Regions from separate parts of the Rhizobium sp. NPDC092011 genome, predicted to be linked through region 1. Evidence: riboswitches for the same ligand, from Rfam matches in the RefSeq annotation. Region 1 holds a riboswitch; the other holds the start of a gene.

Region 1 (5,404 bases):
TGCGAAGGCCGGCAAAGGAGAGAATGTTTCGATGATCTTGTCCATGATCGGGCGCGAGTGGCGGCTGGCGTTCTTGAGCATGACGGTGTAGCGGCTCTTGCGCTCGACCAGTGAGGTGAGGTTGGCATGTCCGAGTTCGCGTTCGAAGATCAGGAGGTCGCCCTCCCAGTGACCAAACTGCGTCCGATCATCAATAAAATCAGGCCGTTGCGATATTCGGTGACTGGCTGGAAACACGCTGTTTCGCGGCTTCCTCGATCCACGCGGGCGGCGTTTGCGGCGCGCCTCGGGCAGATATCGATAGAGGCCAAGCCCGTAATCTTCCTTGCTGTAGATGAAGCGGTAGATGGTCTCGGCGCAGATGCGAACCAGGCTGACGCTGTCGGCCAGCAGACGGCCGGCAATCTGCTCCGGTGACCAATAGGCCTGCAGTTTCTCAATCACCATGCGACGCAAATGCGGATGGCGACGGAGCTTTCTCAAGCGTCGACGCTGCTCTTTGGCGATGTCATCAGCAACTGTCGAGAAGTAACCGCTGTATTCAGGAAGCTCGTGATCCCGAAAGGTATTGCGACGGATCTCACGGTAGATGGTCGAGCGGTGGCGGCCGAGCTGGCGCGCCATCTCATTGATCGAAACCTTGCGCTCGACAAGATGATGAAGGCGGCGCCGATCGGCGAGGGTCAATTGCTTATAGCAGCGAGACATGGCAAAATCTCCAAAGCGAAACCATTGAAATCATTGGCATGTCGCACTTGGAAATGGAATGTACCGTTACGATATAACATATCGCATAAGATAGCTTATGGAACTTTGCCGACCTCGCTATTGTCCTCGTGCGTCTGGTCCAGCTGCTGGCGGCTCCGCTTTGTCCTGTTGGCGGCTATCTACGATGTACCTTCAGTGCTTTACTGATTTGGTCGTCGGAAGCGTTATCCGACGACCACTATTATCCTACATCTGGCATCCCCCCGCATCGGTCGCGAGTTCATAGGTTTAGACTTGGATGCTCACGTCGAAAAGCTCTTAGCCACGGAGCTTGTCGTGGATAGTCGCTCCGACTATCTCGGCGGTAGCGCAAGACAAAGTCCAACCCAAATGTCCATGTCCAGTGTTGTAGAATACATATGGGCGGCGCCCCACTCCAACGCGTGGAAGCATATTTGGCATCATCGGCCGCAATCCGCTCCAGGGAATAACGCGATCGGTGTTCATGGCAGGAAAATGCTTGCGCGCCCATTTGACCAAAGGCGCGATCCGGTCGGCGCGAATGTCTAAGTTTGTGCCATTGATTTCAGCCGTGCCCGCGATCCGGAAACGATCCTTGCCCAAACGGCTAGTGACAATTTTCGCTGCGTCGTCCAAAAGGCTAACCCAAGGTGCAGCGTCCTGCGAGCCGTCGTTGTCGTTCAAGTTGATCGTGATCGAATAGCCTTTCACAGGATAGACATTGACGCGATCACCCAACATCGATGCGAACCTCCGGCTTGCGACGCCTGCGCAGATCACGACCGCATCAAAACCGGAAATGCTCTCTTGGATGCCGTGGTCGGCACTTGCCGGATGCCATTCGACAGCCGCACCGTTGCCTTCTGGCCTAAAACCGACGACGTTTGTACCAAGTCTGAATATCGCGCCCATATTTTCGCAGGCCCTAGCGAGTCCACGTGTGAACTTATGTATATCTCCCGTAGAATCAGATGGCGTAAAGAAACCACCGTAGAACGCCCCCTGCAATGACGGCTCGATCGACCGAATTTCTAAGGGCGTTACCGGCCGCCGATCGAGACCCGCTTCGACAAGAAGTTCGTTCACTGCCATCGCATGCCGAAAACTTTTCTCGTCATTGTAAAAATGCAGGATTCCGCGATTTTCATAATCAAAATCGATGCCTTCGCGCTGCGCAATATCGAGCATGTGATGACGGGCCTGGATGGCGAGACGCGCAGTGTCGATCGTATTTAGCCGGTAGTTCGGAATTGCGGCGACAAACTCGGCGAGCCAGCTGTATTTAGACCATGAAGGTCTGAGGCTGAGAAGGAGTGGTGCGTCGTTCCGCAGCATCCATTTCATGCCCTTCCAAAGTGTCGACCAATGATTCCAGACTTCGGCATTGCTTGCGGAAAGCTGGCCGCCGTTGGCAAAGGATGTCTCCATTGCTGGATAGGCATGACGATCGAAAACCGTTACGCGATATCCGCGTTTCAAGAGAGTGTAGGCAGTGGTAATGCCGGTGATGCCGGCCCCGACGATGGCTACGTGTTTCATAGTTTGTCTCCACGGACAGTTGTCTTAGGCTCTGGGCCTTCTTCACCCCCTCTGTCCTTGGTACCTGAGAGCTTCCCGCAAGCGCGGTATCCCCTTCGGTGGGCACAAGTGCCACTCTCCAGATTTTCCGGCTGTACGGTCCTTTTGCCTGAGAGTTTCCGGGGGGAATTGCTCCGTCGGCGCCTTTGCAGATCTCTTCCGAACAGCTTGTAGGAACTTTGCAACCTTCGTTCGCGCAGCAGCAGAGCCGCGATCAGAACCGGTGGTGATCAAATAACCCCGAGTTCGCGGCCGGCTTCGGCAAAGGCCGCAATCGCCCGCTCGACATCCGCCGTCGAATGCGCCGCCGACATCTGCGTGCGGATACGCGCCTGTCCCTTCGGCACGACCGGGAAGGAGAAGCCGATCACGTAGACGCCCTTCTTCAACATCGACGCTGCCATGTCTTGCGCGAGCTTCGCGTCGCCGAGCATGACCGGGATGATCGCATGCCCCTCGCCGGCAAGCGTGAAGCCGAGCTTGGTCATTTCCGAGCGGAAAAGCGTGGCATTGGCCGTCAGCCGCTCGCGCAGCGCATCGCCGTTCTCGATCAGATCGAACACCTTCAGCGAGGCAGCGGCGATGACAGGCGCCAGCGTGTTGGAGAAGAGATAGGGGCGCGAGCGCTGCCGCAGCCATTCGACGATCTCGGCCTTGCCGGACGTATATCCGCCGGATGCGCCACCGAGCGCCTTGCCGAGCGTACCGGTGATGATATCGACTCGGCCTTCGACGCCGCAATATTCCGGCGAGCCGCGGCCATGCTTGCCGACGAAGCCGACCGCGTGGCTGTCATCCACCATGACCATCGCGCCGTATTTTTCGGCGAGATCGCAAACGCCCTGAAGGTTGGCGATGATGCCATCCATCGAGAACACGCCGTCCGTCGCGATCAGCTTGAAGCGGCTGCCCTCGGCCTTCTTCAACTCTTCTTCGAGTGCTGCCATGTCATTATTGGCGTAGCGGAAGCGCTTCGCCTTGGAGAGGCGCACACCGTCGATGATCGAGGCATGGTTCAGCGCATCGGAAATGATTGCATCCTCTTCGCCGAGCAGCGTCTCGAACAGGCCGCCATTGGCATCGAAACAGGAGGAATAGAGGATCGTGTCCTCCATGCCGAGGAAGGAGGAGATGCGCGCTTCGAGCTGCTTGTGCTCTTCCTGCGTGCCGCAGATGAAACGTACCGAGGCCATGCCATAGCCGTAGCGATCGAGCGCCTTCTTGCCCGCGTCCGCCAGTTCCTCGTTATCGGCAAGGCCGAGATAGTTGTTGGCACAGAAGTTCAGTACGCGCTCGCCGGAGGCAACGGCGATTTCGCCGGCCTGCTTCGACGTGATGACGCGCTCGGATTTATAGAGGCCGGCATCCTTCAGGGACGCGAGTTCGGTGGTGAGATGTGAAAGAAAAGCAGAGGACATTTTCGCTTCCAAGTAAACATTTTGGTCGGTAGCCAAACCTGCAGGCCAAGTCGGCGAAGATTAGCCCACAGATGTACACGCGGCTCTCTGTTATTGCCGCTCGAAGACGACCTTGCGGGCGAGCCAGCAACCAACCGTTAGGCGATTGACATTGCCCGCATCATCGCGTTCGAAGACGAGTGTCCAATCCCCGGGCGGATTGGAATCCATCGCTCGTTCGTTAGGCATCAGCCAGACATCCGGGCCAATGGCATAGATCGGCTGCATGGCGCCTTTGCCGAGGAAGCCCTCGAAGGCTACATAAATCTCGCCACCGGACGACGCACACACGAGGTCGGAGCCTAGTTCCGTAGAGTGAAATCGCCCTTCTATATCCTTCCGGGCGTCGCCGTCGATCTTCTCAAGCTCGATGAACAGGTTCTCGTCTGTCCGCGCGAGCCTGATCACGCCACCAGATTTGCGTTCGAGCGTCATCGCTCCAGAGCGCGCAATGCCGTCCGCTTCAACTTCCATGATGTCCGGCAGCGTGGCGAAACGTGCCTTCATCCGCCCATTCCCAAAGGCGCTGAGGCTTAACGACAGTTTTGTTTCCCAATCTAGGTAGTTGCCGTACCATACAGGATCGACCTGCCGTTCCGGGCTCGGTTTGGGCAAGAAACCCAACGCCGCTTCGATAATGCGGTTTGCCGCCTCGTTGGAATTGGCCTGGTGATTGAACATCACAACGACTGAGATTCGCTTGGACGCAGCGTAGCGCCGTTGCAAACTCCAACCGCGCAACGCGCCACCATGCCCGGAAACTTCAATGCCGTGAATTCTATTTTTCTTCAGTCCGAAGCCGTAACAGGCAGGCGCGCCATCGATGTAGAATGTCGGTGCCGAGATTCTATGGTAAATGCTATCGGGATCATGGCGTGTCTCATCGATAAAGTGTTCCCATGCAATCATATCGTCGAGGCATGCGTTGACGCCGGAATCGCCCGCAAGCGAGATCCGATTGACAGCCGGGACGAAGCCGGTCGCCATGCTGCCTTCATAGCCGACGGCATCGCCGGGAAAACGTCTGGATTCAGTGCACCATTGGGCGGTCTTCATGCCTGCAGGTCCGAAGATGCTCTCGGCGACTAGGTCTCCGAGCGACCGGCCGGTGTATTCAGCAACTATATTGGCGAGTAAGCGGAAATTGCCGTTTGCATAAGAATATTGCGATCCCGGATCAAAATGCGTCGAGGTGGTCCGTGACAGAAGGGTTCTAGCGTCTTCCGGGGTGAACTCGCCTTCCGGCACGGCACCACAGAGGACGGTCAATGCCCAATAGTCGCGCAAGCCCGACTGATTGTTGCAAAGATCGGCGACGGTTGGCCGCTGTCCTCCCATCGATGGAAGATGACGCTCCAACACTGGCTGAAGCTTGGAGGGGTCGCCAATGGCAGCCAGGATTGCACCGCAAGTAAACTCTTTGCTGATCGAGCACATTGGCATCAACGTCGCTGCAGTCATGGGAATGTGGCGCTCTAGATCTGCGTAGCCCCAAGCGTGACGGGCAATCGCCTTGCCATCCTGAAGTACTGCGACTGCGCCGCCGGGGCCGCGATAAATGGCGGGCAGGGATTCGAGCACTTCGTCTAGCAGGGCGTTTCCGGTTTGGAACATTGACGTCTCCATCGAAAGGATTTGAA
Region 2 (5,404 bases), on a different contig from region 1:
GGACGCGCAGCTGGTGCGTACGGCCCGTATAGGGTTCCATTTCCAGCCAGGCGAGGCTCTGGGCTGCGGTCTCGAGCACACGGTAATAGGAAATGGCGTGATCTGCGCCCTCCTCGCCGTGCTTGGCGACGCGCATCCGGTCGCCATCGGGCGTCGCCTCTTTCACAAGCCAGGTGGAGATCTTGTCTTCATGCTTGCGAGGCACGCCTTTGACCAGCGACCAATAGGTCTTCTTGGTATCGCGTTCGCGAAAGGCAGCCGTCAGTTTCTGCGCAGCACCCCGGGTACGGGCGATAACGAGAACACCTGAGGTGTCCCGGTCTAGACGATGCACCAGGCGCGGCTTCTCGCCCTTCTTGCTGGTCCATGCCTCCAGCATCTGGTCGATATGACGATTGAGGCCGGATCCACCCTGAACTGCGAGGCCGGCAGGCTTGTTCAGCACAAAGACCTTGTCGTCCTCATGCAGCAGCATGCGCGCCAGAAGCTCGGCATCGCCGGCGTGCTTCAAGTCTTTTCCAGCAATGGGTCCGCTCTTGGCATCCTTTGCATCGACATCGAGCGGCGGTATGCGGACGATCTGTCCCGGCTGCACGCGGGCATCTGTCTTGACGCGGCCGCCATCGACGCGAACTTGGCCGGAGCGCATCAGCTTCTGCAGCTGACCGAAGCCCAGTCCCGGATAATGCACCTTGAACCAGCGGTCGAGGCGCATGCCGGCTTCGTCATGCTCGACCTGTATATGTTCAATCCCGGCCATTCTTCTTCTTTCAAACGTCGCAGCATGTTCCGATGAATGCCAAACGCTCGTTGGACGGGATCATGCCAATTCAAACAACGGGACAAACAGCCCCACGGCCGGCGAATACCGGCCTTTTGACGTGGCTTTAGAGCATTTCGAGGAAAAGTGGAAACTGGAATTGCCGGGGCCGGATATTTTTCTGGCTCAGTTTCCTTTGGCGGATACGACAGGCAAGTTGATATCGACCATTCCCGCCTTCTCAAACATCAGCATGACAGGCACGGTGCCGCCCTTCTTGAAGGGTGTTTTCACCTGCTTGAACATCATATGCATGGTATTGGGCGCGAGCGTCACGGTTGCGCCGGCGGGAATGGCGATGCCACCCTTGATTTCGCGCATCTTCATGATCTCGCCTTCCATCTTCATCTCGTGCAGCTCCACCTTGCCGGCGGCCGTCGAGGTCACGGAGGTCAACTTGTCCTCGGTCTTGCCGGTGTTGTGGATCGTAATGTAGCCACCGCCGACCGGCTGGCCCGGAAGCATGGCACGGACGTAACCGCCGCTGATGTCGAGATCGCCAAGTTTGGCATCTGCCGAGCCGGCGGGTGCTGCACCGGCGTCCATGTGCATCCCAGGCATCGACTTCATCGCGCCGCTGTCCTGTGCCATCAGAGCGCCTGTGCTCAGCGAAAATGCCGATATCGAAATCAATATTGCAGCGGCGTGGTTGCGGTTCATCTTCGTCTCCTGCCCCGGTCCTCAATCGAGCAGAAGGGATAGCCTCTCCCATGACAGTTGCAAAGGCCCGTAATCATTGCGAAACGCAGGATTGATCGGCGCGACAAAAATTTGTTCGACGGCGACACTTGCCCCTTGCCATCTCCGGCCGGGACCGGATAATGGCTCTCGACCTTGTTGGGAGAATCCGGCGCAAGCCGGTGCCGAAGGAGCAACCGCCCCGGAAACTCTCAGGCCAAAGGACCAACAAGGGGCAGACGGAACTCTGGAGAGAAGCGCGAAAGCGCTCGCCGAAGGGATAACAATCTCAGGCACAACAGACAGAGGGGGCTCATCGTCAGGCGCAACCGCGCCGAAATTGTGAGCTCTGCGCTTTGAGACGAGCGCAAAACCCGGAGGCGTCATTTGGACGAGACCGCTGCCCTCAAGAAAACCCCGCTTCACGACCTGCATGTATCGCTCGGCGCCCGCATGGTGCCGTTTGCCGGTTACGACATGCCCGTGCAGTATCCCGCAGGCGTGATGAAGGAGCATCTCTGGACCCGCTCTTCCGCTGGCCTGTTCGACGTCTCCCACATGGGCCAAGTGACGATCCGCGCTCGCTCGGGCAATTACGAGGATGCGGCGCTTGCGCTGGAAAGCCTCGTGCCGGTCGATATTGTCGGCCTCGCCGAGGACCGCCAGCGCTACGGCTTCTTCACCGACGACAAGGGCGGCATCCTCGACGATTTGATGATCACCCATATGGACGACTATCTTTTCGTCGTCGTGAACGCCGCCTGCAAAGAGCAGGATCTCAAGCATCTTCAAGATCATATCGGCGAGAGCTGCGAGATTACTTTGCTCGATCGCGCCCTCATTGCGCTGCAGGGACCCCGCGCCGTCGACGTCCTTGCCGAGCTCTGGGCCGACATCGCCTACATGAAATTCATGGATGTGCGCCATTGTCGCCTCCATGACGTCTCCTGCCTGGTATCGCGCTCCGGCTATAGCGGTGAAGACGGTTTCGAAATCTCCGTCCCCGCAGACAAGGCCGAGGATATCGCCAAGCGCTTGCTGGAACATCCGGACGTGCAGCCGATTGGCCTGGGCGCGCGTGACTCTCTCCGCCTCGAAGCCGGCCTCTGCCTCTATGGCAACGATATCGACCAGACGACGTCCCCGATCGAAGGCGCGCTGGAATGGGCGATCCAGAAGGCGCGCAAGACTGGCGGCGCCCGCGCAGGCGGCTTCCCCGGTGCAGCCCGCATCCTCGGCGAGCTCGATGGCGGCACCTCGCGTCGCCGCGTTGGCCTGAAGCCCGAAGGCAAGGCGCCGGTGCGCAGCCACGCCAAGCTCTATGCCGATGCTGAGGGCAAGTCCGAGATCGGCGAAGTCACCTCCGGCGGCTTCGGCCCGAGCGTCGAGTCTCCGGTTGCCATGGGCTATGTGCCAACCGAACTCACCGCGCCCGGCACTGTCGTTTTTGCCGAAGTGCGGGGCAAGTATCTGCCGCTCAGCGTCAGCGCCCTGCCTTTCATCAAGCCTACCTACAAACGTTGAACGTCTTTTCCAGAGAGGATTACCCATGCTGAAATTCACCGAAGAACACGAGTGGCTGAAGGTTGAAGGCGACGTCGCAACCGTCGGCATCACGGCGCATGCCGCCGAACAGCTCGGCGATCTCGTTTTCGTGGAATTGCCTGAAGTCGGCGCCAGCTTCTCCAAGGGCGGCGACGCTGCAACCGTCGAATCCGTCAAGGCAGCCTCGGAAGTCTATTGTCCGCTCGACGGAGAGATCACCGAAGTCAACGAAGCCATCACGGCCGATCCGGCACTCGTCAATACCGACCCGATGGGTGCAGGCTGGTTCTTCAAGCTCAAGCTGAAGAATGTCAGCGATCTTGATGGTCTTCTTGATGAATCCGGTTACAAGGAGTTGATCGGATAATGACGACGCCTACGGAATTCACATTCACCGACTACCAGCCGTACGATTTTGCCAATCGTCGTCATATTGGTCCGTCTCCGTCGGAGATGACCGAGATGCTGAAGGTCATCGGCTATAACAGCCTGGACGGCCTGATCGACGCGACGCTGCCACCGGCCATCCGCCAGAAGACGCCGCTCTCCTGGGGTGCGCCGATGACGGAGCGCGAGGCGCTCGACAGGCTGCGCGAGACCGCCAACAAGAACAAGGTCCTCGTCTCACTCATCGGTCAGGGCTACTACGGCACGATCACGCCGCCGGTCATCCAGCGCAACATTCTGGAAAACCCGGCCTGGTACACGGCCTATACGCCCTACCAGCCCGAAATCAGCCAGGGCCGCCTTGAGGCGCTGCTGAACTACCAGACGATGATCAGCGACCTCACCGGCCTCGATGTCGCCAACGCCTCGCTTCTCGATGAAGCGACCGCCGCAGCCGAAGGCATGGCGATGGCGGAACGCGTCGCCAAGTCCAAGGCGAAAGCTTTCTTCGTCGATGCCGCCTGCCACCCGCAGACCATCGCGCTCATCCAGACCCGCGCCGAGCCGCTCGGCTGGAGCGTAATCGTCGGCAATCCCTTCACGGATTTGGATCCTGTCGATGTCTTCGGCGCGATCTTCCAGTATCCGGGCACGCATGGTCATCTCAACGACTTCAGCGGCCTGATCGCGCGTCTGCACCAGACCGGTGCGATCGCCATCATGGCAGCCGATCTCCTGGCCCTGACGCTGCTGAAATCTCCAGGCGAAATGGGTGCGGATATCGCCATCGGCTCGTCGCAGCGTTTCGGCGTTCCGGTTGGGTATGGTGGTCCGCATGCAGCCTACATGGCCGTCAAGGATGCGATCAAGCGCTCCATGCCCGGCCGTCTCGTCGGCGTTTCGGTCGATGCCCGCGGCAATCGTGCCTATCGCCTGTCGCTGCAGACCCGCGAACAGCACATCCGCCGCGAGAAGGCGACGTCGAACATTTGCACCGCCCAGGTGCTGCTCGCCGTCATGGCCTCCATGTATGCGGTCTTCCACGGTCCGCAGGGCCTGAAGGCCATCGCCCAGCAGGTCCACCAGAAGGCTGTCCTGACGGCCAAAGGTCTGGAAAAGCTCGGCTACACCGTCGAGCCGGAGACTTTCTTCGACACGATCACGGTCGAAGTCGGCCACATGCAGGGCCTCATTCTCCGCGCGGCAGTTGCAGAAGGTGTGAACCTTCGCAAGGTCGGCGAAACGAAGATCGGCATCAGCCTCGACGAGCGCACCCGCCCGGCGACGCTGGAAGCGGTATGGCGCGCATTCGGCGGCGATTTCCGTATCGCAGACTTCGAGCCTTCCTATCGCCTGCCGAAGGATCTGCTGCGCGCCAGCGAGTATCTGACGCATCCGATCTTCCACATGAACCGCGCTGAAAGCGAGATGACGCGTTACATCCGTCGTCTCTCGGACCGCGACCTGGCGCTCGACCGTTCGATGATCCCGCTCGGCTCCTGCACCATGAAGCTGAACGCCACGGCGGAAATGCTGCCGATCACCTGGCCGGAATTCTCCGACATCCATCCCTTCGTGCCGGCCGACCAGGCGCTGGGCTACCGCGAAATGCTCGACGATCTCACGGACAAGCTCTGCGCCGTGACCGGTTACGATGCCTTCTCCATGCAGCCGAACTCCGGCGCGCAGGGTGAATATGCCGGCCTGCTGACCATTCGCAACTTCCATATTGCCAATGGCCAGGGTCACCGCGACATCTGCCTCATCCCGACCTCCGCGCATGGCACCAATCCGGCCTCGGCGCAGATGGCGGGCATGAAGGTGGTCGTCGTCAAGGCCAGCGACAACGGCGACGTCGACATGGACGATTTCCGTGCCAAGGCCGAGCAATATGCCGCCAACCTCTCCTGCTGCATGATCACCTACCCTTCGACGCATGGCGTTTTCGAAGAGACGGTGAAGGAGATCTGCGAT

What was found. Region 1 has a riboswitch for glycine ahead of ACIQJ2_RS22730 (D-amino acid dehydrogenase). Riboswitches for the same ligand answer to the same signal wherever they lie in the genome.
Region 2: linked by a shared signal. The riboswitch ahead of gcvT (glycine cleavage system aminomethyltransferase GcvT) and the one ahead of ACIQJ2_RS22730 (D-amino acid dehydrogenase) in region 1 are both predicted to bind glycine.

The regions. Positions count from the first base shown of each region.
Region 1 is NZ_JBIVSO010000005.1:329,004-334,407, reverse strand. Features, by position in the region: gene ACIQJ2_RS22735 (IS30 family transposase) at 1-708, opposite strand, end outside; gene ACIQJ2_RS22730 (D-amino acid dehydrogenase) at 1,027-2,268, opposite strand; glycine riboswitch at 2,395-2,479, opposite strand; gene ACIQJ2_RS22725 (glycine C-acetyltransferase) at 2,538-3,725, opposite strand; gene ACIQJ2_RS22720 (D-aminopeptidase) at 3,816-5,378, opposite strand.
Region 2 is NZ_JBIVSO010000002.1:1,044,299-1,049,702, reverse strand. Features, by position in the region: gene ACIQJ2_RS13420 (RluA family pseudouridine synthase) at 1-760, opposite strand, end outside; gene ACIQJ2_RS13415 (copper chaperone PCu(A)C) at 947-1,480, opposite strand; glycine riboswitch at 1,649-1,736, shown strand; gene gcvT (glycine cleavage system aminomethyltransferase GcvT) at 1,886-3,022, shown strand; gene gcvH (glycine cleavage system protein GcvH) at 3,048-3,410, shown strand; gene gcvP (aminomethyl-transferring glycine dehydrogenase) at 3,410-5,404, shown strand, end outside.